Linked DNA regions of Nordella sp. HKS 07. The protein of the gene in region 1 interacts with the protein of each later gene in a pairwise test. Links are inferred from orthologs where the notes say so. Each region holds a gene or a part of one and is shown in the gene's direction. Other genes may lie near its edges.

Region 1 (7,064 bases):
GCGGTGGTGGCGGGCCTCGTATTGTCGGCGCTCATCGACTCGCCCTCCGGCCCCTCGATCGTGCTGATGGCTGCGGCGCTGTTTGTCTTGACCTTGACGCTGCCGAAGACCAATTAAGCCCGCATGCTACTTCCGCGCAGAACCTCCATCGGTGTTTCGACCGGTTCCGTCCAGATCGGCGGCGGGGCGCCGATCGTCGTCCAGTCGATGACCAATACCGACACGGCCGATATCGAGGGCACCGCCCGGCAGATCGCCGCTCTCAATCGCGCCGGCTCCGAGATCGTCCGCATCACGGTCGATCGCGAGGAGGCCGCGGCCGCCGTTCCCCATATCCGCGACAAGGTCGCGGCCAAGGGCCTCGACGTGCCGATCGTCGGCGACTTCCATTACAACGGCCATATGCTGCTCAGCCAGTATCCGGCCTGTGCCGAGGCGCTCGCCAAATACCGCATCAATCCCGGCAATGTCGGCTTCAAGGAGAAGAAGGACCGCAACTTCGGCACGATGATCGAGACGGCCATGCAGTTCGACAAGCCGATCCGCATCGGTGTGAACTGGGGCTCGCTCGATCAGGCGCTGCTGACCGAGCTCATGGACCGCAATGCAAAGTCGGCTGCGCCCATCGACGCGCGCGCGGTGATGCATGAGGCGGTTGTGCAGTCGGGCGTGCTGTCGGCCGAGCGCGCGCGCGAGCTGGGCCTCGGCGCCGAGAAGATCATCATCTCGGCGAAATGCTCGGAAGTGCAGGATCTGATCGCCGTCTATCGGCTCCTCGCCAGGCGTTGCGATTACGCCTTGCATCTGGGCCTCACCGAAGCGGGCATGGGCTCGAAAGGCATCGTCGCCTCGACGGCCGCACTCGCCGTCCTGCTCCAGGAAGGCATAGGCGACACGATCCGCATCTCGCTCACGCCCGAACCCGGCGGCGACCGCACCCGCGAGGTGATCGTGGCGCAGGAGATCCTGCAGACGATGGGCTTGCGTTCCTTCGCGCCCATGGTCATCGCATGTCCCGGCTGCGGGCGCACCACCTCGACGGTGTTCCAGGAACTGGCGCAGGACATCCAGACCTATGTGCGCGACCGCTTGGTCGACTGGCGGCGCGATTATCCGGGCTTCGAGACGCTGTCGCTCGCGGTCATGGGCTGCATCGTCAACGGTCCGGGCGAATCGAAACATGCCGATATCGGCATCTCGCTGCCGGGAACCGGCGAACTGCCTTCCGCGCCCGTCTATGTCGACGGCAAGAAGGTCGCCACTTTGCGCGGCGCCGACATCGCCAACCAGTTCAAGGGCATCGTCGAGAATTACGTCAGGGAGCGATGGGGCTCGGTTTAATTCTCTGCTGGACAGCGGATTGACATTGAACTCTGTTCTTATTTCGTTCTATATTCCGCCTCCCATCATCATGAAGAGAGGCCCCCTCATGACCCGTCCCTTCAGCTTTTCCGACCGCCAGCATTTCGTGCAATGCCTGGCCATCGTGCGCAATCTCTCCATCGCCTGCGCAATGGGCGAGCGGCCCGATTCGGAACTCGGCAAGCGCTGCAATATGCTGGTGACCTCGGTCGATGACGTGATGGGCGAACTCGTCGGCGACTCGGCCTATTTCCACGTCCAGGATGGAGCCAACCGAGCATAGGGGTGCGTATGCAGACGAGACGCTTCGGAGCAGCGGGACGCGATGTCCCGGTCATCGGCCAGGGCAGCTGGTATATCGAGCATGCGGAGAAGACGAGCGCTATCGCCGCCCTGCGGCGCGGGCTCGATCTCGGCATGACTCATATCGATACCGCCGAGATGTATGGCTCAGGCCAAGCGGAGACGATCATCGGCGAGGCCGTCAAGGGCCGGCGCGAAGAGGTCTTCATCGTTTCCAAGGTGCTGCCCAGCAATGCGTCCAGGGCCGGTACGAAGCGTGCCTGCGAGGCATCGCTCAAGCGTCTCGGCACCGACCGGCTCGATTGCTATCTTCTCCACTGGCGCGGGCAATATGCTCTCGCCGAGACCTTCCAGGCTTTCGAGGACCTGAAAGGCGAGGGCAAGATCCTCTCCTGGGGCGTCAGCAATTTCGATGAAGGCGATCTCGCAGAGGCGCTCAGCGTCGCGGGACCCGGCAGGATCGCCTGCAATCAGGTGCTCTATCACCTGGAGGAGCGCGCCATCGAGCATGCGGTCATTCCGTGGTGCGAGGCAAACGATGTCGCGGTGGTCGCCTATAGTCCCTTCGGCCATTCGGGTTTCCCCGACACCGCGAGCAAGAGCGGCAAGGTGCTGGCCGAGATCGCCGCCGTCCATCGCTCGAGCCCGCGCCAGGTGGCGCTCGCCTTGCTCACGCGCAGGCCTTCGCTCTTCGCCATTCCGAAAGCGGCCAAGCTCGCGCATGTCGAGGACAATGCGAAGGCGGGCGGGCTCGTCTTGAGCGCCGCCGAGATCCAGCGTCTCGATCAGGCCTTTCCGCTCGGCCGCAAACCGCGCGGCCTGCCGATGATCTGAAAACCTGATCTATTTCCGCCGTGCGACCACATAGTCCGCGGCGGCGGCCAGGATCGTCGCCTTGCCGGCAAAGAGTGCGAGCGCGTCCTTGGCTTCATCGACCAGTTTTCGCGCCTCGGCCTTGGCGCCATCGAGGCCGAGAAGATCGACATAGGTCGCCTTGCCGGCCACCTTGTCCTTGCCGGCCGTCTTGCCGAGCGTGGCGCTCGAGGCTTCGACATCGAGAATGTCGTCGGCGATCTGGAAGGCAAGTCCGATCCGGTCGGCATAGAGGCTCAATGCCGCGCGTTCGTTCGCGCCGGCTTTGCCCAATATGGCGCCGGCGCGCAAGGCGAAGCGGAAGAGGGCGCCCGTCTTCATCGCCTGCAAGGTGACGATGCGGCCGAGATCGGCGATTTTCTCGCTCTCGGCCGCGAGATCGAGCATCTGGCCACCGGCCATGCCGTCCTTGCCCGCCGCCTTGGCGAGCTCGGCGATGAGCTCGCCGCGCACCGAGGCGTCCGCATGCGTGGCCTCGCTGCTCAAAATCTCGAATGCGAAGGTGAGCAGCGCGTCGCCGGCGAGGATCGCGGTCGCCTCATCGAAGGCCTTGTGCACCGTGGGTCGGCCGCGGCGCAAATCGTCATCATCCATTGCCGGCAGATCGTCGTGCACGAGCGAATAGCAATGCACGCATTCGATCGCCGCGCCCGCCTGCAAGGCAGGGATTTCGCCGACCTCGAAGAGGCGGGCGCTCTCGGCGACGAAAAACGGCCTGATGCGTTTGCCTGGCGCCAGAAGGGCATAGCGCATCGCTTCGACGAGCCGCGGTGCAGGGGCGCCGCCAGTGGGCAACAGGCGTTCGAGATGGGCCGCTATGGTCCCGGCAAAGGCACTGAGACGCCGTTCGAACTCGGTTTGCGGGAGTGACGCCAAGATGCTGTCCTGTGCTAGGGTTCGGGCAAGCTGTAGAGAGAAGGGCAAGGAAACTCAACCTATGGGGCGCCGCGTATTGTATCGGGCCGGTCATGACTGATATCGAGGTCAGACGGCGGGCGCTTTTCCAGAGACGTGCGGCGCATCCCCCCACCGAAACGAGCGACGAGACCCCATCCGTGGCCTCCAAGACCTGGCGCATCACCGGCCTGCTCAAGCGCTTCGATCCCTGGCCGCGCCGGATCGCCACAGTGGCCATTATCGCCGCGCTATGGCCCGTCGTGATGACCCTGGTCTATACGGTCGTGCCGCCGCCCGCTTCCAATCTGATGATCACCCGGCTGTTCAGCGGCAATGGCATTGATTATCGATGGGTCAGCTTCGATGAGATATCGCCGCATCTGTCGCGCGCCGTCGTTTCCTCGGAGGATGCCCGCTTCTGCTCGCATAACGGCGTCGACTGGATCGAGTTCGGCGATGTGCTGGACGAGGCGACCGATGGCGACGGGGAAGGGCCGATCCGCGGCGCCAGCACCATCTCCATGCAGACTGCCAAGAATGTCTTCCTGTGGGATGGCCGCAGCCCGGTCCGCAAGGCGCTGGAGTTGCCGTTGGCCTACTGGATGGATCTGGTCTGGTCGAAGCGCCGCATGATCGAGATCTATCTCAATATCGTCGAATGGGCGCCCGGAATTTACGGAGCGGAAGCTGCCTCGCAATATCATTTCAAGAAACCCGCCGCCAAATTGTCGAAGCGGGAGGCCGCCCTCTTGGCGGCGGTCCTGCCCAATCCGATCAAGCGGAACGCCGGGAAGCCGTCCAAAAGGGTCAATCGCATCGCCCAGCGAATCATGGCCCGGATGAACATGATCGGTCCCTATGTGACTTGCCTCGGGCTTTGAAGCCCGCTATAAGCGCCCCAGATTTGGCGCCCCGGCCCGGCCGGGCTTGCGCCTTTTGTTTGATGGAGAGTTTAAATGGCCGTTCCACGCAAGAAGATGTCCCGCAGCCGCATCGGCATGCGCCGCTCGGGCCATAAGCTGCAGACCGTCACCTGGATCGAGGACAAGAAGTCCGGTGAATTGCGCCGTCCGCACCATGTCGATCTCAAGACCGGCATGTATAAGGGCCGCCAGATCCTGGAACCCAAGAGCGATTTCTGATCCGCTCAAGCTCAAGCATTTCGAGCGGGTTCTGAGGGGAATTCGTTCAAGCGGGGGCCGGCGCTTGCGCCGGCCTTAGCCTTTATTGCGGCTTCTGATCAGAATCAGTAATTCAGTCCCGCTTTGACGATGTTGATACGCAGATCGACATCGGCGTCGAAATTACCGCCATCACCCTCACACAGCTCGATGCTGTCGGAGCCCAGATCCACAAAATCGTATTCGAGGCCAGCCGACCAGTCGTCTGTGAAGGTCCATTCGATGCCCGCGCCCGCGGTCCCGCTGCGATTCCTTGTGGAATGCCGGAAGGCCGGCGATCTATGGGCCTAGCCATGGAAAGAGGATGGTGATGAAACTCTATTACCAGACGCATTCGCCTTACGCACGCAAGGCGCTGGTCTTTGCCCATGAAGCCGGATTGGCGGCGCAGATCGAGGTCATCCATCACGAGACCAGCCCGACGCGCCGCAATGATACGGTCTTCGCCGAGAATCCGCTCGGCAAAGTGCCGGTGCTCGTCCGACCAGGACTTGCGCCGATCTTCGATTCGGACGTCATCTGCGCTTATCTCGACACGTTGGCGCCCGAGCGCCGCCTGATCCCGCGGGAGGGCGAGGCGCGCTGGACAGCCTTGCGCCTGCAAGCCGTGGCGCAGGGCCTCTGCGAGGCCGGCATCGCTCTGCGCTGGGAGACCGTGCGCCGCCCGGCCGAGCTGCGCTACGCGCCGCTGCGTGACGGCTATGTCGAGAAACTGGTCTCAAGCTATGACTGGCTCGAGACTAATCTGGATGTATCGACACCCCTCCATGTCGGCCATATCGCACTCGCGACGGCGCTCGACTGGATCATATTCCGCGGCCTGCCTTCCTTCCGAGCCGGCCGGCCTCGCCTGACAGCGTGGTTCGATGAATTCGCCGCTCGTCCCGCCATGCAGGCGACACCGCTTTCGGGGGAAACGCGGGACTAGTGTGCTGAACGCGAAGTTCCTGATATCAGGCGGCTTGCACCGACAGGAATTTCGCGTTCAAAAGCACACTAGAATCATTAGGTTTTCTAGTGTCCTTCCGAATCCGAAGTTCGCTCGGAAGATCCCGCTGGCTGTGGCGAGCTTCGGATTCGGGACACTAGATTCATTCCGCGAGTGGGCCGTTAACCATCCCCTCAAAGGGAAGTTTAGGTATTCGCCCTTAGCTTGCGCCGCACTCATCATGGGGCGGAATGGAACAGCTGCTGAAATGGGTGCCGCCGGCCTTGCGACAGCCGGCCGAAACGTTGCTCTGCAGCAGCGGTGAAGGTGCACGTTCGGGCCGCGGCGCGCTCATTGCCTTCGCCATCCGTATCGCCTCTGCCTGTCTCGCCTTTCTCAGCCAAATTCTGCTCGCCCGCTGGATGGGCGCCTTCGAATTCGGCATCTTCACTTATGGCTGGGTGTGGGTGCTGGTCCTGGGCTCTCTGGTGTCGGTCGGCTTCGCCACCTCGGTGATGCGCTTCCTTCCGCAATATCGCGAACAGGAGAAATGGGAGCTGTTCCACGGCTTCCTGCGCGCCGGGCGCATGATCGTCCTCGTCCTCGGCGCCATCATCGCGCTCATTGCCGTTCTGCTCATCAGGGATTGGAGCGGACTCATCGAGCCGGTCTATCTCGTTCCGCTCGGTCTCGCGCTGGTGAGCTTGCCGGCCTATGGCCTCACCGATTTCCAGGATGGCGTGGGCCGCGCGCAAGGCTGGATCGATCTGGCGCTTTTCCCGCCCTATATCCTGCGACCCATCCTGCTCTTCGTCTGCATTGGTATCTTCTACTGGGCAGCGCGTCCGCCCGACGCCGCGACGGCGGCGCTGGCGCTGGTGCTCGCCTGCTGGCTAACCGCGATCGCGCAATATCTGGCACTCAGAAAACGTCTCGAACGGTCGACGCCGAGAGCGCAGCCGGCCTACATGTTGGCGAACTGGACCCGCACCTCGCTGCCGCTCTTCATGATCGACGGCTTCACGCTGTTCATCCTCAATCTCGATGTGCTGCTGCTCGAATATCTGCGCGTGCCGCCGGACCGGATCGGCATCTATTTCGCGGCGCTGAAAACCATCTCCCTCGTCGCCTTCGTGCATTTCTCGATCGGCGCTGTGGCGATGCCGCGTTTCGCCATCCTGCACGCCCGCGGCGATCTGGCCGAGATTCGGGCCTTCCTCACCCGCATGCAGAACTGGTGCTTCTGGCCTTCTCTGCTGGCGGCGGCCTTCCTGCTCGCTCTCGGCAAGCCGCTGCTCTGGCTGTTCGGCCCGGACTTCCTGGCGGCCTACCCGGTCATGTTCATCCTCGCTGTCGGCCTCCTGGCCCGCGCCTTCGCCGGCCCGGCGCAGAACTTGCTTGCCGTATCGGGACATCAGGACAAGGCGGCGATGATCTTGCTTGCAACATTCCTGCTCAATGGCGGTTTGGGGCTGGCCCTCATCCCGCGCTATGGCATCGAGGGCGCCGCGGTCGCCATT
Region 2 (4,754 bases), 5.6 Mb from region 1 along the record:
CCTCACGCCACATGCCGGGGCGTGAAGCGGGGGAAGAAGCGCGTTTCATTCCCGTCTTCCGGGGGCATCAGGAAGCGAGCGTGGCCGAGACGGCGGACAATCCGCGCGCCCGCTCGGCAAAGTTGCGCGCCGGCGAGCGCACCTCGGCGCCAGCACTGGCTCTCAATCTCGAAGATATCGCGGTTCCATCGGTCGAAGGGCGGCGCAACTGATGCTCAGAGCATTCAATGCATGTCTGGTCGTGGCGGTCCTCGTCTCCGCCTATGTGCTCTATTCACTGGAGCATTCCATTCGCGGCATCGAGCGGCAGATCGCGCGCTCGAACGCCGCCATCGCCAACGAGAAGGAGACGATCGGGCTTCTCAATGCCGAATGGTCGAGCCTGATCAGGCCGGATCGCCTGCAGCGGCTCGCCGAGCAATATCTCGAGCTGAAGCGCATATCGCCCGATCAATTCGTGAAGATCAACGAGCTCGCGACGCGCATTCCCGACGAACCTCCGGTCAAGCTGGAGGAGCAGGGCAAGGACGCGATCGGCGACATTCTAAAGGCGATGGAGTGAGGCGTGATGCTGTTTTCAATGCGCCAGGACGGAAGCCTCGCCGGACGCAATCGTCTGCGGCTGGTGAACTTCGGATTCGTCATGTTCTTCGTGGCGATCGCCTCGCAACTCGCCAATCTCACTTTGTGGCAGCAGCGCCCCGAGAAGCCGGTCATCGAATATAGCGAGCGGGTGCCGCGGCCCGACATCGTCGATCGCAATGGCGTGGTTCTGGCAACCGATGTTTCCGTATTCTCGCTCTATGCCGATCCGCGCAAGATCCTCGATGTCGACGAGGCGGTCGAACTCTTGACCGCCACCGTGCCGAGCTTCGATGCCAAGTCGCTGCGCCAGAAGCTGTCGCAGCCCAACCGTGCGTTCATGTGGCTCAAGCGCGAAGTGAGTCCGTCGGAGCGCGAGGCCATCCACAATCTCGGCATTCCCGGACTTGGCTTCCGGGCCGAAACCAAACGCGTCTATCCGATGGGCCGGCTGGCCAGCCATGTGCTGGGCTATGTCGATCTCGATTCCAAGGGCATCGCCGGCATCGAGAAATTCCTCGACGATCAGGGCGCGCTCTATACCGCCTCGCTCGGCGAGGACAATACGCGCGCCATGCCGGCGGTGCTCTCGATCGACATCCGCGTCCAGCACGCGTTGGCCGACGAGCTCGCCAAGGGCATCGCCAAGTTCCGCGCCCTGGCGGGCGGCGCCATCGTTCTCGATATGCGCAGCGGCGAAGTGCTGGGCCTGGTGTCACTGCCCGATTTCAATCCCAATCAGGAAAACAAGAATTTCACCTTCGACCAGGCCAACCGGATGACGAGCGGCGTCTTCGAGCTGGGTTCGGTCATCAAGGCGGTGTCCTTCGCCATGGCGCTGGACTATGGCACTGCTACCCTCGCGAGCCAGTTCGATGCCCGCGCGCCGCTGGTCATCGGGCGTGCCGCCATCCACGACTTCCAGCCGACAAGGCGGATTCTGACGCTGCCCGAGGTCTTCACCAACTCCTCCAATATCGGCACGGCTCGCATGGTGCTCGCCGTCGATCAGGAACGGCACCAGGCATTCCTGCGCCGGGTCGGACTGATGGATCGGCTCGTGACGGAGCTACCGGAAAACGCCAAGCCGATCCTGCCCAAGCGCTGGGGCAGACTGGTCCAGGCGACCGTCGCCTTTGGCCACGGTTTTGCCGTACAGCCCCTGCAAGGAGCCCAGGTGGTAGCGGGTTTGCTCAATGGCGGAAATATGCTTCCGGTGACGTTCCTCAAGCGCGACGCAGCTGATGCGCAGGCGCTGGCGAAGCGCGTGGTGAAGCCCGAAACCAGCGAGAAGCTGCGCTATCTGTTCAGGCTCAACGGGCTCGAAGGCAGTGCGCGCAGCGCCAACGCCAAAGCCCCCGGCTACCGTATCGGCGGCAAGACGGGCACGGCCGAGAAGGTCGTCAACGGACGCTACGACAAGACCAAGAACCTTACCGTTTTCACGGGCGCCTTTCCGATGGATAACCCGCAATATGTCGTCATGGTGATGATGGACGAGCCGCAGGCAACCCCCGAGACCTACGGCTTCTCGACCTCGGGCTGGAACGCGGTGCCCACCGCCGGCAACATCATCGCCCGCATCGCGCCGTTGCTCGGCGTCGAGCCGGAGCTCACCGATGCCGAGCGCAAGGAGATCGCCAAGCAGCAGGCGAAAGCGTTGAAGGAAGGCAGGACCTGAAATGAGCGTGCCTCTCTCGCGCCTCCTCGCCGACGATGCCGCGCTGCCGCAGGGCGCCAAGGACGCGGCGATCTCCGGTCTCACCGCCGACAGCCGGCAGGTGAAGCCGGGCTTCCTCTTCGCCGCCTTGCCAGGCACGAAGGTCGACGGCGCCCAGTTCATTCCGCAGGCCGTCGCGGCCGGCGCGGCAGCGGTGGTCGTTGGCCAGACGGTCACGGCGCCGGCGGCGAATTCGATCCTGATCAAGTCAGCCAACCCACATCAGCTCTTCGCGCGTATCGCGTCGCGCTTCGCCGGCAGCCAGCCCGATATCGTCGTCGCCGTCACTGGCACCAATGGCAAGACCTCGGTCGCGGCCTTCGTGCGACAGATCTGGCAGTCGATGGGATTTCGCGCCGCGAGCATCGGCACAGTCGGCATCGTCGGACCGGCGGGCGAGGAATATCTCGCCCATACGACGCCCGATCCGGTCAAGCTGCATCACACGCTGGCGGGTCTCGCCCAGGATCACGTCACCCATCTCGCCATGGAAGCGTCGAGCCACGGGCTTGCGCAGTTCCGGCTCGACGGAGTCCGGCTGGCGGCCGGCGGCTTCACCAATCTGACTCGCGACCATCTCGATTATCACGCGACCTACGAAGAATATTTCGCCGCAAAAATGCGACTGTTCTCGGAGTTGCTGCCTGAGGGCGCGCCCGCGGTGGTCAACGCCGATGTGGAGATCGCCCAGGATGTGCTGGGGCGCGCCAAGGCGCACGGCCTCACCGTCTTCACAGTTGGCGAGAAGGGGCATGATCTCAAGCTGGTCTCCTGCATGCTCGACGGCTTCGGCCAGCGCCTGGTACTGGCGACGGCGAGCGGGCAGCACGAAGTCTACCTGCCGCTGGTCGGCGATTTCCAGGTGTCCAACGCGCTCGTCGCCGCCGGCCTCGTCATCGCCACGGGGGGCGAGGAGGCCCTCGTCCTGCATGCCCTCGAATCGCTCAAGGGCGCCAAGGGCCGGCTCGATCTGGTGGCGCATTCCGCCAAGGGCGCCCCGATCTTCGTCGACTATGCCCATACGCCCGATGCGCTGGAGAAGGCGATACTGGCGCTGCGGCCCTATGTTAAGCGCAGGCTCGCCGTCGTATTCGGCGCCGGCGGCGACCGGGACAAGGGCAAACGCCCGCAAATGGGCGCCATCGCGGCGAAGTTCGCCGACATTGCCTATGTGACCGACGATAATCCGCGCTCGGAGGATCCGGCCATCATCCGCGCGGCGGTGATGGCGGCTTGCCCGGGCGGGATAGAAATCGGCGACCGGGCGCTTGCCCTCAGGACGGCGATCGAAGCGCTGGAAGAGGGGGACATCCTTCTCGTCGCCGGCAAGGGGCATGAACTCGGCCAGACGATCAGCGGCAAAGTGCTGCCTTTCAGCGACCATGATGCGGTGAAGGCGGCGGTAGGCGGGCAGGATTACCATGGCTGAACGGCCGCTGTGGACCATTGATGAGCTGATCGCCGCCGCGGGTGGGACCTTGCGCGGCACGGTCTCGATGCCGCTCACCGGCGTCTCGATCGACAGCCGGAGCGTGGCTCAGGGCGACATCTTCGCTGCGATCAAAGGCGACCGGGTCGATGGCCATGACTATGCCGAGAACGCGCTCAACTCGGGCGCCGGGCTCGCCATCGTGTCACGCCCGACAGAGGCCATGGCGGCGGCGGGTCCACTTCTCATCGTCGACGACGTGCTGAAGGCGCTCGAGAAGATCGGGCTCGCGGCCAGGGCCCGCTCGAAGGCGCAGATCATCGCCGTGACCGGCAGCGTCGGCAAGACCAGCACCAAGGAGATGCTCAGGCTTGCGCTCTCGGCTTCTGGCTATACGCATGCCTCGGTCGCGTCGTTCAACAATCATTGGGGCGTGCCGCTCACGCTGGCGCGCATGCCGGCCGACACCGCCTATGGCGTGTTCGAGATCGGCATGAACCATCCGGGCGAGATCACGCCGCTGGTCAAGATGGTGCGCCCGCATATCGCGGTCATCACCACCGTGGTCGCCGTTCACCTCGGCTATTTCTCGTCCGTCGCCGAGATCGCCGATGCCAAGGCGGAGATCTTTCTGGGTGTCGAGCCCGGCGGCCATGCGGTGCTCAATCGCGACAATGAATTCTTCGACCGCCTGAGCGCCGCGGCACGCTCGACCGGTGTCGCCAATATCGTGAGCTTCGGGCGGGATGCAGCCTCGGATGTCTATCTCGAAAGATCGGTGCTGCACGCCGACTGCTCGTGCATCACGGCGACAATCCAGGGCGAACCGGTGATTTACAAGCTCGGCATGCCGGGCGAGCATATGGTGCTCAACAGCCTTGCGGCGCTGGCCGCGGTCAAACTCGCCGGCGCCGATCTCGCGCGGGCGAGCCTGGCGCTCGCTGCGGCGCAACCCGCCAAGGGACGTGGCGTGCAGATGACACTCAGGGCACCCGGCGGCACCATCCTTCTCATCGACGAGAG

The links.
Region 2: the proteins of mtgA (region 1) and G5V57_RS32220 interact in binary tests that used the Escherichia coli proteins (3 or more experiments, as listed by UniProt). The link is inferred for Nordella sp. HKS 07 from one-to-one orthologs.

Annotation. Positions count from the first base shown.
Region 1 is NZ_CP049258.1:1,194,058-1,201,121, reverse strand. What follows is about bases 2,672-5,411. They hold mtgA (monofunctional biosynthetic peptidoglycan transglycosylase), read left to right. Parts: upstream 2,672-3,506; coding sequence 3,507-4,316; downstream 4,317-5,411. Other genes in these bases: G5V57_RS05740 (glutathione S-transferase family protein), read left to right, coding at 4,927-5,411; rpmF (50S ribosomal protein L32), read left to right, coding at 4,392-4,577; G5V57_RS05755 (polyprenyl synthetase family protein), read right to left, coding at 2,672-3,414. Also shown: G5V57_RS05775 (iron chelate uptake ABC transporter family permease subunit), read left to right, coding at 1-117; ispG (flavodoxin-dependent (E)-4-hydroxy-3-methylbut-2-enyl-diphosphate synthase), read left to right, coding at 124-1,341; G5V57_RS05765 (hypothetical protein), read left to right, coding at 1,430-1,645; G5V57_RS05760 (aldo/keto reductase), read left to right, coding at 1,654-2,499; more of G5V57_RS05755, read right to left, coding at 2,509-2,671; more of G5V57_RS05740, read left to right, coding at 5,412-5,544; G5V57_RS05735 (lipopolysaccharide biosynthesis protein), read left to right, coding at 5,796-7,064. UniProt on the Escherichia coli protein: Peptidoglycan polymerase that catalyzes glycan chain elongation from lipid-linked precursors. May play a role in peptidoglycan assembly during cell division in collaboration with other cell division proteins.
Region 2 is NZ_CP049258.1:6,794,842-6,799,595, reverse strand. The notes cover bases 1-2,915. They hold G5V57_RS32220 (penicillin-binding protein 2), read left to right. Parts: upstream 1-568; coding sequence 569-2,263; downstream 2,264-2,915. Other genes in these bases: G5V57_RS32215 (UDP-N-acetylmuramoyl-L-alanyl-D-glutamate--2,6-diaminopimelate ligase), read left to right, coding at 2,265-2,915; G5V57_RS32225 (cell division protein FtsL), read left to right, coding at 212-562; rsmH (16S rRNA (cytosine(1402)-N(4))-methyltransferase RsmH), read left to right, coding at 1-212. In the rest of the region: more of G5V57_RS32215, read left to right, coding at 2,916-3,731; G5V57_RS32210 (UDP-N-acetylmuramoylalanyl-D-glutamyl-2,6-diaminopimelate--D-alanyl-D-alanine ligase), read left to right, coding at 3,724-4,754. UniProt on the Escherichia coli protein: Essential cell division protein that catalyzes cross-linking of the peptidoglycan cell wall at the division septum. Required for localization of FtsN.